Regions from separate parts of the Halomonas chromatireducens genome, predicted to be linked through region 2. Evidence: predicted binding sites of a transcription regulator. Region 2 holds the regulator's gene; the other holds the start of a gene.
What was found. The regulator sigma-54, encoded in region 2, starts transcription at its own class of promoters, with help from an activator protein. The targets are predictions, from matches to a motif close to TGGCACNNNNNTTGCTNT.
Positions count from the first base shown of each region.

Region 1: the regulator sigma-54 is predicted to act here: its motif matches at 3,929-3,946, upstream of LOKO_RS18170 (urease accessory protein UreD).

Region 1 is NZ_CP014226.1:3,907,071-3,914,545, reverse strand. Features, by position in the region: gene urtB (urea ABC transporter permease subunit UrtB) at 1-246, shown strand, start outside; gene urtC (urea ABC transporter permease subunit UrtC) at 250-1,395, shown strand; gene urtD (urea ABC transporter ATP-binding protein UrtD) at 1,392-2,231, shown strand; gene urtE (urea ABC transporter ATP-binding subunit UrtE) at 2,231-2,929, shown strand; gene LOKO_RS18175 (phosphoribosyl-AMP cyclohydrolase) at 2,980-3,546, opposite strand; gene LOKO_RS18170 (urease accessory protein UreD) at 3,980-4,873, shown strand; gene ureA (urease subunit gamma) at 4,891-5,193, shown strand; gene LOKO_RS18160 (urease subunit beta) at 5,218-5,550, shown strand; gene ureC (urease subunit alpha) at 5,547-7,262, shown strand; gene ureE (urease accessory protein UreE) at 7,457-7,475, shown strand, end outside.
Region 2 is NZ_CP014226.1:1,213,399-1,220,873, reverse strand. Features, by position in the region: gene LOKO_RS05715 (KpsF/GutQ family sugar-phosphate isomerase) at 1-112, shown strand, start outside; gene LOKO_RS05710 (KdsC family phosphatase) at 172-729, shown strand; gene lptC (LPS export ABC transporter periplasmic protein LptC) at 734-1,357, shown strand; gene lptA (lipopolysaccharide transport periplasmic protein LptA) at 1,354-1,881, shown strand; gene lptB (LPS export ABC transporter ATP-binding protein) at 1,889-2,614, shown strand; gene LOKO_RS05690 (RNA polymerase factor sigma-54) at 2,773-4,191, shown strand; gene hpf (ribosome hibernation-promoting factor, HPF/YfiA family) at 4,301-4,609, shown strand; gene ptsN (PTS IIA-like nitrogen regulatory protein PtsN) at 4,615-5,091, shown strand; gene rapZ (RNase adapter RapZ) at 5,131-6,051, shown strand; gene LOKO_RS05670 (HPr family phosphocarrier protein) at 6,054-6,323, shown strand; gene pmbA (metalloprotease PmbA) at 6,369-7,475, opposite strand, start outside.

The sequences.
Region 1 (7,475 bases), 1.3 Mb from region 2:
AACGTTGGCCCCAACCTGGGGCAGAACTACATCATCGACTCGTTCATGGTGGTGGTCTTCGGTGGGGTGGGCAACCTCTGGGGCACCCTGGTGGCGGGACTGTCGCTGGGCGTGATCAACCAGATTCTCGAGCCCTGGGCCGGTGCCGTGCTGGCCAAGATCATCGTGCTCGTCTTCATCATTCTTTTCATCCAGAAGCGCCCCCGCGGACTCTTTCCGCAGAAGGGCCGGGCAGCGGAGGGTTAACGCATGCATTGGCTAGGAAGACCCTTTACCGAGCGATCGACCCAGCTGTTCCTCGGCGTGCTGCTCGCCGCGCTGGTCCTGGTGACGATCCTTCATGTGGCCGTACCCCAGGGGCATCCGCTCTACGTCAACGCCTATACCGTCAACCTGTTCGGCAAGTACCTGAGCTATGCGCTGCTCGCCGTCGCGGTGGACCTGGTGTGGGGCTATCTGGGCATTCTGAGCCTGGGGCACGGCGCCTTCTTCGCCCTGGGCGGCTATGCCATGGGCATGTACCTGATGCGCCAGATTGGTGACCGCGGTGTCTACGGTCATCCCGAACTGCCGGACTTCATGGTGTTCCTCAACTGGGACAGCCTGCCCTGGTACTGGACTGGCTTCGACATGGCCTGGTTCGCCTTCGCCATGGTGCTGCTGGCACCTGGCCTGCTGGCCCTGGTGTTCGGCTTCCTGGCATTCCGCTCGCGGGTGACGGGGGTCTATCTGTCGATCATCACCCAGGCGTTGACCTTCGCCCTGATGTTGGCGTTTTTCCGCAACGAGATGGGCTTCGGCGGCAACAACGGCCTGACCGACTTCCGCGACATCCTCGGTTACAACCTGAGAAGCGATGCCACCCGGCTGGGCCTGTTCATCGCCACCGGGGTGGCCCTGGCCGTGGGCTACGTCCTGTGCCGTGCCATCGTCGGCAGCAAGCTGGGCCGGGTCTGCGTGGCGACCCGCGATGCGGAGGCGCGAACGCGCTTCATCGGCTATCGGGTCGAGCGCTTCCAGCTCTTCGTCTTCGTGGTTTCGGCGATGCTGGCCGGCCTGGCTGGGGCGCTCTACGTACCCCAGGTGGGCATCATCAATCCCAGCGAATTCTCGCCGGTATTCTCCATCGAGATCGTGCTCTGGGTGGCGCTGGGCGGCCGCGCGACGCTCTACGGCGCGGTGATCGGCGCCATCCTGGTCAACTACGCCAAGACGGTCTTCACTGGGGTGATGCCGGATGCCTGGCTGTTCGCCCTGGGCGCGATGTTCGTGCTGGTGACGGTATTTCTGCCCAAGGGGGTGGCTGGACTGCTGGCCTATCGCGTCCGGCGCCGGAAACACCGTGGCAAGGACGACGAATCGCCCACTCCACGCGGCAAGGAGGTAGCGGCATGAGCTTTCTCAGATCACTGGCCGACCGGGATCGTGTGTTCGACTTCCTGGTGCCGGCGGCATCGCCGGTGGATGTGCGCCATGGGCCCATCCTTTACCTCGAGGACGTCACGGTCAGCTTCGATGGATTCAAGGCGATCAACGACCTGAACCTGACCATCGACGACGGCGAGCTGCGCTGCATCATCGGGCCCAACGGGGCCGGCAAAACCACCATGATGGACATCATCACCGGCAAGACCCGCCCCGATGCCGGCAAGGTGTGGTTCGGCAGCCGCCATGATCTCCTGACCATGAACGAGCCGGAGATCGCCAGCCTCGGCATCGGCCGCAAGTTCCAGAAGCCCACCGTGTTCGAGGCATTGACGGTGTTCGAGAACCTGGAGCTGGCCATGGCGGCGGACAAGCGCATCCTGCCGACCCTCACGGCCAGAATGACGCCGTCCATTCGCGAGCGCATCGAGGAGGTGCTGGAAACCATCGGCCTTGCCGAGCTTCGCCTACGTCCGGCGGGCATCCTCTCCCACGGCCAGAAGCAGTGGCTGGAGATCGGCATGCTGCTGATGCAGCGGCCGCGTCTGCTGCTCGTCGACGAGCCGGTGGCCGGCATGACCGAGCAGGAGATGGAGCGCACCGCCGAGCTGCTCACCGGCCTTGCCGGCAAGCAGTCGGTGGTCGTCGTGGAGCACGACATGGGCTTCGTGCGCTCCATCGCACGTAAGGTGACGGTGCTCCACCAGGGTAGCGTGCTGGCCGAGGGCAGCATGGACCAGGTGTCCAACGACCCGAAAGTGGTCGAGGTCTACCTGGGGGCCGACGCCGAAGAGGAGGTGGCCTGATGCTGACCGTCGACAAGCTCAACCAGTACTACGGCGAGAGCCATACCCTGTGGGACCTCGATCTGGACGTGCCTGCCGGCCAGTGTACCTGCGTGATGGGTCGCAACGGCGTCGGCAAGACCACGCTGCTGAAGGCGATCATGGGTGAGGTGGCCATCTCCAGCGGCAGCATCCGCTACGCGGATGACGTTGAGCTGACCAGGAAACGGGTTGAGGAGCGCTCGCGCCTGGGCATTGGCTATGTGCCCCAAGGACGCCAGATATTTCCGCTGATGACGGTGGAGGAGAACCTGCGTACCGGACTGGCGGCACGCCGCGATGGCAAGCGCAGCATCCCGGAACGGGTATTCGAGCTGTTCCCGGTGCTCGCCGAGATGAAACACCGCCGTGGCGGTGATCTCTCCGGGGGGCAGCAGCAGCAGCTGGCCATCGGCCGGGCGCTGGTAATCGAGCCCCGCCTGTTGATCCTCGATGAGCCGGGGGAGGGGATCCAGCCCAATATCGTCGCCCAGATTGGCGAGGTGATCCGCAAGCTGATCGACGAGGATGGGCTCACGGTGCTGCTGGTGGAGCAGAAGCTGCCCTTCGCCCGCAAGTACGCGGATCGCTTCGTGATCATGAACCGTGGTCGACCGGTGGCCAAGGGGGGGATCGGGGAGCTATCGGATGCACTGATCAAGGAGCACCTGACGGTATAGGGCCGCAGATTGGATACTCATACAGTGCATCCGGCATATTCCGTGTGGGACTATTCGGTGTATGGCAGTGAGGAGTGATGCAGAACGATACGGAGCTCACCCTCGTCGTCCAGATGGTAGCCCCAGGTCTTGTCCACAGTGGTGGTATGTCCATCGGCATCGAGAATGGACACGGTGCCAATGGTCATGGCGACGTCGCCGCTGATGAAGATAGCGGAATTGTCGATGCTGACTTCCTGCCAGCCTTTCAAGGCGAAGCCACTGTCATCAGGATAGGCGTCATCATGACCCACAAAGTAGGCGAGTGCGCCTTCCGGAGTGGTGCGGAACGTCTGGGGAGCCTTGGTAAGCGTGGGCTTGAACAGTATCGGACCCATCGCATGGCCGTAGGCGCTGTCGATGACGTTGCGGGCGAGCTCGGTGGCGGCGTCGATGCCTTCTGCTTTGTACGTATCAGAAATGTCGACCAGGGCCTCTCCCCATGCCCGCTGAGTGGCGAGTACCTGTTCTTCTGTGATGTCCCCTCCCATATGGGTGACCGGAGCAGCGTTTGCCAGAGCGGTGACGCCAAGGCTGAGGCTCAGGGCGGTTCCGGCGAATAGTGTCTTGAACATCATGAAATATCTTCCTTCCCATTGGAGAAACGCACTGCAGTCTAAGGTGCGCTATCACTCTAGCTCATAGTGCCTGTGATGCCACTCCCCGTATGTCTCTCTTCGTCACGGTGAGCCCATCGGGTCAGGCACTTCGGTCGCCTGTTCTGCGCTAGGCGGTAATGTCAGGGTCAATCGCCGGCCCGGCTGTTGGCCCGATATTCGTATTTCGTCCTGCCGGCAGACTAATTGCACCTAATTGGCTCACCTTGAGAGTGGTCCGCACCTTTATGAAGCGACAGGGCGTAGTCGGACGCTCCGCGATAAGGCATACAGATCTCGATAGTGGCATCTTTCAAGATCCAAGTAGTTGGATGTAAATATGTAATCTTTGTTTTCACCACCATGGTACGTCCTTTGCTTAATGTGTTCATGACCATGCTGCTTAAGGCCGCCCATGAGCGCTTTCGAGACTGCCGTTTCCACCGAACCACCGACGAACTCCGGCCACCGCTTCGATGCGGGGCGCCACTGGGCGGCCTCGCTGGCGCTGGCCTTCGAGGCGCGTGGCGGGGTTACGAGAATGGTGCAAGCGCGCCACCAGGGGCCGCTACGGGTACAGCGGCCGTTCTATCCCGAAGGTCGGACGGGCCCCTGTCACGTCTACCTGTTGCATCCGCCGGGGGGGCTGGTCAGTGGCGACAGGCTGGCGATCTCGGCCCGGGTGGGCGCGGATACCCGTGCGCTGCTGACCACGCCGGCTGCCAACAAGCTCTACAAGGCCGACAGCCATGGCGTGGCCTGGGGCCAGCATACCCACCTTGAAGTGGCCGACGGCGCCTTTCTCGAATGGCTGCCTCAGGAGACCATCGCCTTCGACGGCTCGATGGGAGAGCAGTCGACGCATATCGACCTGGCCGGCTCGGCGCGCTGCCTGGGCTGGGAGGTGCTGGCACTGGGGCGTCCGGCGAGCGACCTGCCCTATGTCTCCGGCCGCATCGACCAGCGCTTTCGACTGATACTAGACGGCAAGCCGCTGTGGCTGGAGCGTCAGCCGTTGGACCCGCTGCACCCGCGTTTCGCCGGGCGCTGGGGGCAGGGTGGTGCCACGGTGCAGGCCACGTTATGGGCGGTGGGGCTGGGCGACGAGGGCGAGGCCATCGAAGCGTTGCGTGATGCCATATCCACCAGCCCACGCTGGGCGGTGACGGTACGCCATGGCGTCCTGCTGCTGCGCTATCTGGGCAACGAACGCAATGAGGCATGGGAAATCTGCCAGCAGGCCTGGGCGTGTCTCAGGCCGTTGCTGAGCAGTACATGTGCCCATCCCCCCCGTATCTGGTTTACCTGACTCTCCAGGAGAATCGCATGGAACTGACCCCCAGAGACAAGGACAAGCTGCTGCTGTTTACCGCCGCCCTGCTTGCCGAACGTCGCCGAGCGCGCGGGCTCAAGCTCAACTACCCCGAGGCGGTGGCCCTGATCAGTGCCGAGATCATGGAGGGCGCCCGTGACGGCCGCACCGTCGCCGAAATGATGAGCTACGGGCGCGAGATCCTGAGCCGTGATGACGTCATGGAGGGCGTGGCCGAGATGGTCGACGAGGTGCAGGTGGAGGCGACTTTCCCCGACGGTACCAAGCTGGTCACAGTCCACACGCCGATTGTGTAAGGAGACTCCATGATTCCCGGCCCCATGATCCCAGGACAGTACCAATTGAAGGACGGCGAGATTGCGCTCTGCGAAGGGCGCGATCGCATCACCGTCGAAGTGGCCAATACCGGCGACCGGCCGATCCAGATCGGCTCCCACTATCACTTTGCCGAGGCCAATCCGGCGCTGACCTTCGATCGCGACCGCGCGCGTGGACATCGCCTCGACGTGGCGGCGGGCACGGCCATCCGCTTTGAGCCCGGCCAGTCCCGCAAGGTGACCTTGATTCCCTTCGTCGGCCGTCGTCATGTGTATGGCTTCCGCGGCGAGGTGATGGGCGCGCTCGACACGGCGGACAAGGGAGGCAAGCCATGAAGCCCGATAACAAGATCAGCCGCCAGGCCTATGCCGACATGTACGGCCCCACCACCGGCGACCGGGTGCGCCTGGGCGACACCGAGCTGTGGATCCAGGTCGAGGACGATGCGACCCATTACGGCGACGAGGTCAAGTTCGGCGGCGGCAAGGTGATCCGTGACGGCATGGGTCAGAGCCAGCGCCATGACGACGCGGTGATGGATACCGTGATCACCAATGCCCTGATCCTCGACTGGTGGGGCATCGTCAAGGCCGACGTGGGCCTCAAGGCCGGACGCATCAAAGCCATCGGCAAGGCGGGCAATCCCGACACGCAGCCCGATGTGGCGATCGTCATCGGCCCCGGCACCGAGATCATCGCCGGCGAAGGCATGATCCTGACGGCTGGCGGTATCGACGCCCATATCCACTTCATCTGCCCCCAGCAGGTGGAGGAGGCGCTGATGAGTGGCATTACCACCATGCTCGGGGGCGGTACGGGGCCCGCCACCGGCACCAAGGCCACCACCTGCACGCCCGGGCCCTGGCACATCGGCAAGATGCTCCAGGCGGTGGACGAGATGCCCATGAACATCGGCCTGCTGGGCAAGGGCAACGCCAGCCTGCCGGAGGCGCTGGAGGCCCAGCTCGTTGCCGGCGCCATGGGCCTCAAGCTTCACGAGGACTGGGGCACCACCCCGGCATCCATCGACAACTGTCTCAGCGTCGCCGACGCCTACGACGTCCAGGTGGCGATCCATACCGATACCCTGAACGAGTCGGGTTTCGTCGAGGACACACTGGCGGCGTTCAAGGAGCGCGGCATTCATACGTACCATACCGAGGGGGCGGGGGGCGGCCATGCGCCGGATATTCTGACGGCCTGTTCGAAGCCCTACGTACTGCCGTCGTCCACCAACCCGACGCGGCCCTACACGGTCAACACCATCGACGAGCATCTCGACATGCTGATGGTGTGCCACCACCTGGACCCGAACATACCCGAGGACGTGGCCTTCGCCGATTCGCGCATTCGCCGTGAGACCATCGCCGCCGAGGACATTCTTCACGACCTGGGGGTGATCTCCATGATCGCCTCGGACTCCCAGGCCATGGGCAGGGTGGGCGAGGTGGTGTGCCGCACCTGGCAGACCGCCCACAAGATGAGAGTGCAGCGCGGGCTGTTGCCGGAAGACGCGGCATTGGGCGCCGACAATTTTCGCGCCAAGCGCTATATCGCCAAGTACACCATCAACCCGGCCATCACCCACGGCATCGCGCATGAGGTGGGCTCCATCGAGCTGGGCAAGCTGGCCGACCTGGTGCTGTGGGACCCGGCCTTCTTCGGCGTCAAGCCGGCACTCATCATCAAGGGCGGCATGATCGCCGGTGCCCCCATGGGCGACCCCAATGCCTCGATCCCGACGCCGCAGCCGGTGCATTACCGTTTCATGTTCGGTGCCCTGGGCCGTGCGGCCAGCGCCACTCGCCTCAGCTTCGTCAGCCAGGCGGCCATCGAGGCCGGCATCAAGGAGCGGCTGGGGTTGCACAGTGAGCTTTCGGCGTGTCGCAACGTGCGCGGCGTGCGCAAGCAGCACATGAAACTCAACGACGCCTGCCCGGAGCTGACCGTCGACCCGCAGACCTACGAGGTGCGCTGCGACGGCGAGCTGCTGACCTGCGAGCCGGCCACCGAGCTGCCGTTGGCCCAGCGCTACCACCTGTTCTGAGTGCCGAGCGCCGCACTACGGGCTGCGACCGCCAAAGTGAGCGGCGCTGGGGGCAGGTCGTAGCGGGGGTCCGATTCCAGGGAAGGAATCGGTAGCGTACAGGGACGTATTCACAGCGCCCCCGCCTAGACCTGTCGCCGGGTTAGCCGCGGTAAATAGGCTACGGGTCCGAGGCTCAAAAAAGGAAATGAACGATGCTGAAACTGACCGAAC
Region 2 (7,475 bases):
GGTGCGCGTCATGGAGGACAATCGGATCACGGCCCTGGCCGTGGTCGACGAAGAAGGACATCCGGTCGGTGCCCTGCACATGCACGACCTGCTGCGCAGCGGCGTGATCTGACGACCCATTGAACCCCTGACCTTTTGAACCACTGACCTTTTGAACCACAAGGAGAGCCCATGGCTCTGGCAACTCCGATCAACGACCCCCGGCTCCTCGACCGTCTACGCCAGATCCGTCTACTGGCCCTCGATGTCGATGGGGTACTGACCGACGGACGACTCTACTTCCAGGCCGACGGCGTTGAGATCAAGGCATTCCATACCCAGGACGGGCTGGGCATCAAGCTGCTGCGGCGCGCCGGCATCCAGGTTGCCCTGCTGACGGGTCGAGAATCCTCCATGGTCAGTCATCGCGCTGCCGCGCTGGGCATCGACCACGTCTTCCAGAGCTGTGAGGACAAGCTGGCCACCTTGCGCGAACTCTGCCGACGCAAGAACCTCTCTCTGGAGCAGGTCGCCTATTGCGGCGACGATCTTCCCGACCTGGCCGCCATCCAGCGGGCCGGCATTGGCATCACCGTCCCTGGAGCCCCTCCCTACATTCACGCCCTGGCCGACTGGGTCACTTTACGCAGCGGTGGCCACGGGGCCGTTCGCGAGATCTGCGATACCCTGCTCGAAGCCCAAGGACACCGAGACGCCCTGGTCGACACCTATCTTCACGTCCAGCACTGACCCCATGCTGCCCAAGCGCCTGCCCCGCCCCTCGTTTCGACTATGGCTCCTGCTGATCCTGATTGGCCTGGGAGCACTGCTTGCATGGCTAGCGCCCTGGCAGACTCCCGCTCCCGGCCCGGTGCCCACCGACGAGGCCGGCGAACCTGACTACTACCTCGAAGAAGCCAGGCTGACGCGATTCGACGCCCAGGGCCGTGCCCACCAGCGCCTGGACAGCCCGCGCCTGGTGCATACTCCTCACGATGATGTCACCCGAGCGGTAACCCCGGTGGCCCACTTGATCGATCGAGAGGGTAGGCGCTGGATTGCCAGCGGCGACGAAGGGCGACTTGGCCCCGGGGGCAATCCACTGACACTGACCGGCAACGCCCGACTGTTCGCCCCCGAGGAGCGCTGGCAGCTCGACACAGAAATATTGCACTTCGACGCCAATGTCGGGCACGCCTGGAGCGACACCCCGGCACTGCTCCAGCAGCCCCCCCAACACATGCGCGGCGACCGCTTCGATGCCTGGATCCATGACAACCGGTCACGTTTGACCGACAATGTTCGCGGCCACCACCCCCCGGAGCGCGCCCAGCAGGGCCAGGCCGAAGCCATCGAACCAGAGGATGTCACGCCATGAAGCAATTCAAGTTCCCAACCGCCCGCATGCTAATCGCCCTGGCGCTGGTTGGCATGGCGTGGGGAAGCGGCCCGGCCCTGGCCCAGCAGCGAGACGCCGACCAACCCATCGAAGTCGAGGCCGACCAGCTCGATCTCGACGACACCGCCGGCACCGCCGTCTATACCGGTGACGTGGACATTCGCCGGGGGACCATGCAACTGACCGGCAACCGGGTCGAGATCCGCCGCAACCAGGCTGGCGAACTGACTCGCGCCATCGCCACCGGCGAGCGCGCCTATATCGAGCAGCAGCCCGACCCGGACGAACCCGTGGTGCGTGGCTGGGGGCGAACCATCATCTATCATGTCGCCGAGCGCCGCGTCGAACTGATCGACAGGGCCGAGCTGCATCAGCGGGGCGATACCTTCGATGGCGGCTATCTGGAGTACTTCCTCGATCGCCGCGTGGTTCAGGCTCGTGCCGAGAGCGAAGGTGTCGAAGGGCGCCAGCGGATTCGCATGACCCTGCAACCGGAGCGCTGACGTGGTAATGAAGACCCTGAGAGCCACTCACCTGGCCAAGAGCTACAAGCGTCGCCGTGTGGTACACGACATCAGCCTCTCCATCGAGCAGGGCAGCATCGTCGGCCTTCTCGGCCCCAACGGTGCCGGCAAGACCACTTCGTTCTACATGATCGTTGGCCTGGTCCGCGCCGACGCCGGTGAAGTGCATATCGACGACCTGGACCTGAGCGGGTCGGCCATGCATGAGCGTGCCCGCGCCGGCATTGGCTACCTTCCCCAGGAAGCCTCGATCTTTCGCAAGCTCTCGGTGGCGGATAACATCATGGCCATTCTCGAGACGCGCAAGGACCTGGACCGACGAGGCCGTCATGCGCGCTTGGAAGAGCTGCTGGAAGACTTTCATGTTACCCATATCCGCAACAATCTCGGCATGAGCCTGTCTGGCGGCGAACGGCGACGGGTGGAGATCGCCAGGGCGCTGGCCACCGAGCCGGCCTTCATCCTGCTCGATGAGCCTTTCGCTGGCGTGGATCCTATTTCCGTTGGTGAAATCAAAGGCATCATCCGTCAGCTCAAGGCGCGTGATATCGGCGTCCTGATCACCGACCACAACGTGCGCGAGACATTGGATATCTGCAATACCGCCTACATCGTCGGAGACGGGCAGATCATTGCGGAAGGTGATGCCAATGCCATTCTCGCCAACCGCAGGGTGCGTGAGGTCTATCTCGGCGAGGACTTCCGTCTCTAAACCTGGCGACTCGATCAACACAACTGCCTGCTGTCAATATAAACATGCATATTCGGCACGGAAATTGCGGATGGCATGCTTATTGCACTCAAAACACTTGCAAGTCGAACCATTGGGGGCTAGGGTGGTTTTTTTCGGCAGATGAGCCCCCTATTCTCATGGCCATGAAAGCATCCTTGCAACTCCGTGTCGGCACTCAGCTGACCATGACGCCCCAACTGCAGCAGGCGATTGCGCTGCTGCAGCTCTCGACGCTCGATCTGCGTCAGGAGATCCAGCAGGCGCTGGAAACCAACCCCATGCTGGAACTCGACGACGGCTTCGGCGAACAGACCGCCGAAGCGGTCCAAGACGACGATTGGGCCAGCGAAATTCCCTCTGAACTTTCCACCGACAGCGACTGGTCTGACACCTACCCCGACCATGGCGCCAGCTCGGGCAGCGGCGAAGGACCTGATTTTGAACGCCAGGCCGCCGGGCAGAGCCTGGCCAGCCACCTGATCTGGCAGCTCGCGATGACCGATCTCAGCGAGCGCCAGCGCCAGATCGCCGAGAGCCTGATCGATGCCGTGGACGGCACCGGCTACCTGGCGCAGCCGCTGGAAGAGATTCGCGACGGGCTCCGCCAGCAGGGCCTCGAGGGCCTGCCAACCCGGGAGGTCGAGCAGGTGCTGCTGCGTCTGCAGCAATTCGAACCTACCGGTGTCTTTGCCCGGGACCTGCGTGAATGCCTGATGCTGCAGCTCGCGGCACTACCCGACGACACCCCGCTGCTCCCCCAGGCCAGGCGCCTCGTCCGCCAGTTCCTCGAAGCCCTGGCCAGCGACGATCGCCGACTGCTCAAGCGCCGCCTGGGGCTGGACGATGAGGCCCTGGAGGAGGTGATCGGTCTGATTCGCTCGCTGGACCCGCGCCCGGGCAGCGAGTTCGCCGAGGTGAGTGGCAATTACATCACCCCCGACCTGCTCGCTCACCATGACGAGCGCGGCTGGCGTGTCGAGCTCAACGCCGACGCCCTGCCAAGACTGCGCATCCAGCCCGATTACGTGGCCCTGGTAAGGCGCGCCGACAAGAGCCAGGACAACCAGTTTCTCAAGGATCACCTTCAGGAGGCGCGCTGGCTGATGAAGAGCCTGGCCAGCCGGAACGACACCCTGCTGCGGGTCGGCCGCGAGATCATGGCCCGCCAGCTCGACTTTCTCGAGCAGGGGGAGGAGGCCATGCGGCCACTGATACTGGCTGATATTGCCCAGGCCGTGGATATGCATGAGTCGACCATCTCTCGCGTAACGACCCAGAAATTCATCCACACGCCGCGCGGCGTGTTCGAACTCAAGTTCTTCTTCTCCAGCCATGTCGGCGGCGGAGAAGGCGAAGGCGACGCCTATTCCAGCACCGCGATCCGTGCCCGGATCCGCAAGCTAGTACAGGACGAGCCGCCCCGCAAGCCGCTGTCGGACAGTCGCCTGGTCGATCTGCTGGCCGAGGACGGCATCCGCGTTGCGCGGCGAACCGTCGCCAAGTACCGGGAAGCGTTGGGCATACCCTCCTCAAGCGAGCGCAAGCGATTTCGCTGACCCCAGCCCGCTCTCTTGACCCTTCGCAGGAAACCGGAAAGGGAGGGGTTTGCAGGGCCTCAAAAAGGGTTACAATCGAGGCACCACCCGAAGGACGAAGGAGCCTGTCATGCAAGTCAATATTACCGGCCACCATGTGGAACTGACCGATGCCCTGCGTGACTACGTCAGCGAAAAACTGACCCGCGTGCAGCGCCACTACGACAACATCACCAACGTCCAGGTCACGCTTTCGGTAGAGAAGGAGCGTCAACTGGCCGCCTGCACCCTGCATGCTGCCGGCGCCGACCTTCATGCCGAGGCCACCGATCCCGACATGTACGCCGCTATTGACGCACTGACCGACAAGCTCGACCGTCAACTGGTCAAACACAAGGAAAAAGCCCAGGCCCGCGCCCAGGGCGCCGGCATTCGCTGATTGCCATGACACTGGAAACCATTCTGCCGCCGGAGCGCGCCTTGTTCGGCGTCCCCGGTGGCAGCAAGAAACGGGTGCTGGAATTCTTCAGCACCTTCATCGCACAGAACACGCCGAGCCTCGACAGCCAGGAAGTCTTTGCCCGCCTGATCGGCAGAGAACGCCTCGGTAGCACGGGCATCGGCAATGGGGTGGCCATTCCTCACGCCAGGAGCCCCCACTGTCACAGTCCGGTCGCGGCCTTCCTCCAGCTGGCGGAGCCTATCGATTTCGACGCCATCGACGGCGAGCCGGTCGACCTGGTCTTCGTACTGCTGGTCCCGGAAGAGGCGGACGATACACATCTGGCGCTACTCAGCCAGGTGGCCAGCATCATGAACGATGTCGACACTCGAGTGGCACTGCGCAAGAGCAACAGCCAACGTGAGCTCCACGAGCGGCTCATTGAAGCCATTCGACGACAGACGCCGACGCCGCTCTGACCTTCCCGGGCCGCCCGGCCAGCCAACCAGGAGACCCGCATGCAGCTCGTGATCATCAGTGGCCGTTCCGGCTCCGGCAAGTCGATCGCACTGCAGGCGCTCGAAGACTTGGGCTACTACGCCATCGACAACTTTCCAGCGATGCTGCTGGGATCGCTGGTAGAAGAACTGCCCAGCGGACCGTCCGGCCAATCCTCCATTGCTGTCAGCATCGACTCACGCAACCTCCCCCATGCCCTGGAGCGCTTCCCCCGTCTGCTCGAGGAGCTGCGCGCCCGCAAGATCGATTGCCAGGTCATCTACCTCACCACAGATGCAAGAATTCTGATCGAGCGATACTCGGCCACACGGCGACGCCATCCGATGACACGTGGCAGCGACATGACGCTGGGAGAGGCAATCGAGTCGGAAGACGCCACCCTGAGCGACATTCGCAACCTGGCCGACCTGATCATCGACACCTCCCGGCTTTCGGTCCATGACCTGCGAGGCCGCATCACCGACCAGGTTGCCAGCCATCGGCCCGATCAGTTGACGCTTACCGTCGAGTCCTTCGGCTTCAAGGGAGGGGTGCCCCTTGATGCGGATATCGTCTTTGATGCCCGCTGCCTGCCAAACCCCTACTGGGACCCGCGGCTGCGTTCTGCCACCGGCCGCGAGCCCAGCATCGTTGAGTTCCTGGAGCAGTATCCGCTGGTGGGGGAGATGCTTGACGACATCATCGGCTGGATCGAGCGCTGGCTCCCCGCCTATCGCAGCAGCCACAGAAGCTATCTCACCGTCGCCATCGGCTGCACCGGTGGACAGCATCGCTCGGTATACCTTGCCGAACGGCTGGCACACCACCTGGCCCAGCTGCAGCCTGACGTTCGCCTGCGCCACCGAGAGCTCGGCATACACACGCCGGTCTCCCCCTCACCACAGGACGCTCCGGGAAAGCCTGAACGCAAGGAGTCGTAAGCGTGGCCAGCCGCAAGCTAACACTGACCAACAAGCGTGGCCTGCACGCCAGAGCGGCCACCAAGCTGGTGCAGTGCTGCCAACCCTACCAGGCACGAGTCACTGTCAGCCGTGGCGGCCAGGATGCCGACGCCTGCAATATCATGTCACTGCTGATGCTCGGCGCCCCGTGCGGCACCGAGCTGACGGTGAGCGCCGAGGGACAGGACGCCGAACAGGTCCTCGATGCGTTGGAGACCCTGTTCGATGCCCGCTTCGAAGAGGATGCCTAAGCACCCCTCCCCCTGGACGTGACACAGCGCCCCTGATGGCCCGCCTCAGCCTCCAGCGATGGTCATCTCATCGATCAACCAACTGCCGGAGTGGATACTGCCACGGGTGTCGATATCGCTGCCGACCGCGGCCAGCCCCTTGAACATCGCTTCCATATTCGAAGCGATGGTGAACTCCTCCACCGGGTGCTGGATTTCCCCGTTCTCCACCCAGAAGCCGGCAGCGCCCCGGGAATAATCGCCGGTGACGCCATTGACCCCCTGCCCCATCAGCTCGGTGACGAGCACCCCGCGGCCCATGCGCGCCAGCAGTTCGTCGCGGGTTGCCAGCGGAGCGTCGATACGCAGGTTCCGCGCACCGCCGGCGTTGCCGGTGGTTTGCATGCCGAGACGCCGGGCGCTGTAGGCGGACAGCATGTAGCTGGCCAGTTGCCCATTCTCGATGAAAACGTTGTCACGGGTCTGGACCCCGTCATTGTCGAAGGGGGAGCTGGCCATGCCGCCCCTCTCCATGGGCCGCTCATAGAGGGAGAACCAGGCCGGGAAGAGCCCGTCGCCCAAGCGGTCGCAGAGAAAGGAGGCCTGCCGGTACAGCGAGCCCCCGGCGATCGAACTCATGAGATGGCCAATCAGGCCACTGGCCACCGTGGCATCGAACAGCACCGGCAGGCGCCCGGTATCAGGCCGCCGGGAGCCCATGCGGCGCAGTGTCTTCTCCGCCGCCGAACGTCCGACAGCCTCGGGTGCCAGCAGATCCCGCGGATCGCGGGCACTGGTATAGTCGTAGTCGCGCTGCATGCCCCCTTCATCCTCGGCGATCAGCATGCAGGAGAGCGAGTGGCGGCTGCCGCACTGGCTGCCCAGGAAGCCGTGGCTGTTGGCATAGACCCGCACCCCTTCCCCACTGGAGAGCGAGGCCCCTTCGGACTGGCGTATCCCCGGCTGGCTCCTGCCTGCAGCCTCGCAGGCCAGGGCCAGGTCGATGGCCTGCTCGGTGGTCAACGCCCATGGATGGTGCACGTCCAGATCGGGGAGCTCCGTCGCCATCAGCGCGGCATCCGCCAGCCCCGCCGCGGGATCCTCGCCGGTGTAACGGGCGATGGCCACGGCCTTTTCCACGACCGCGTGTATCGACTCATCGCTGGCATCCGT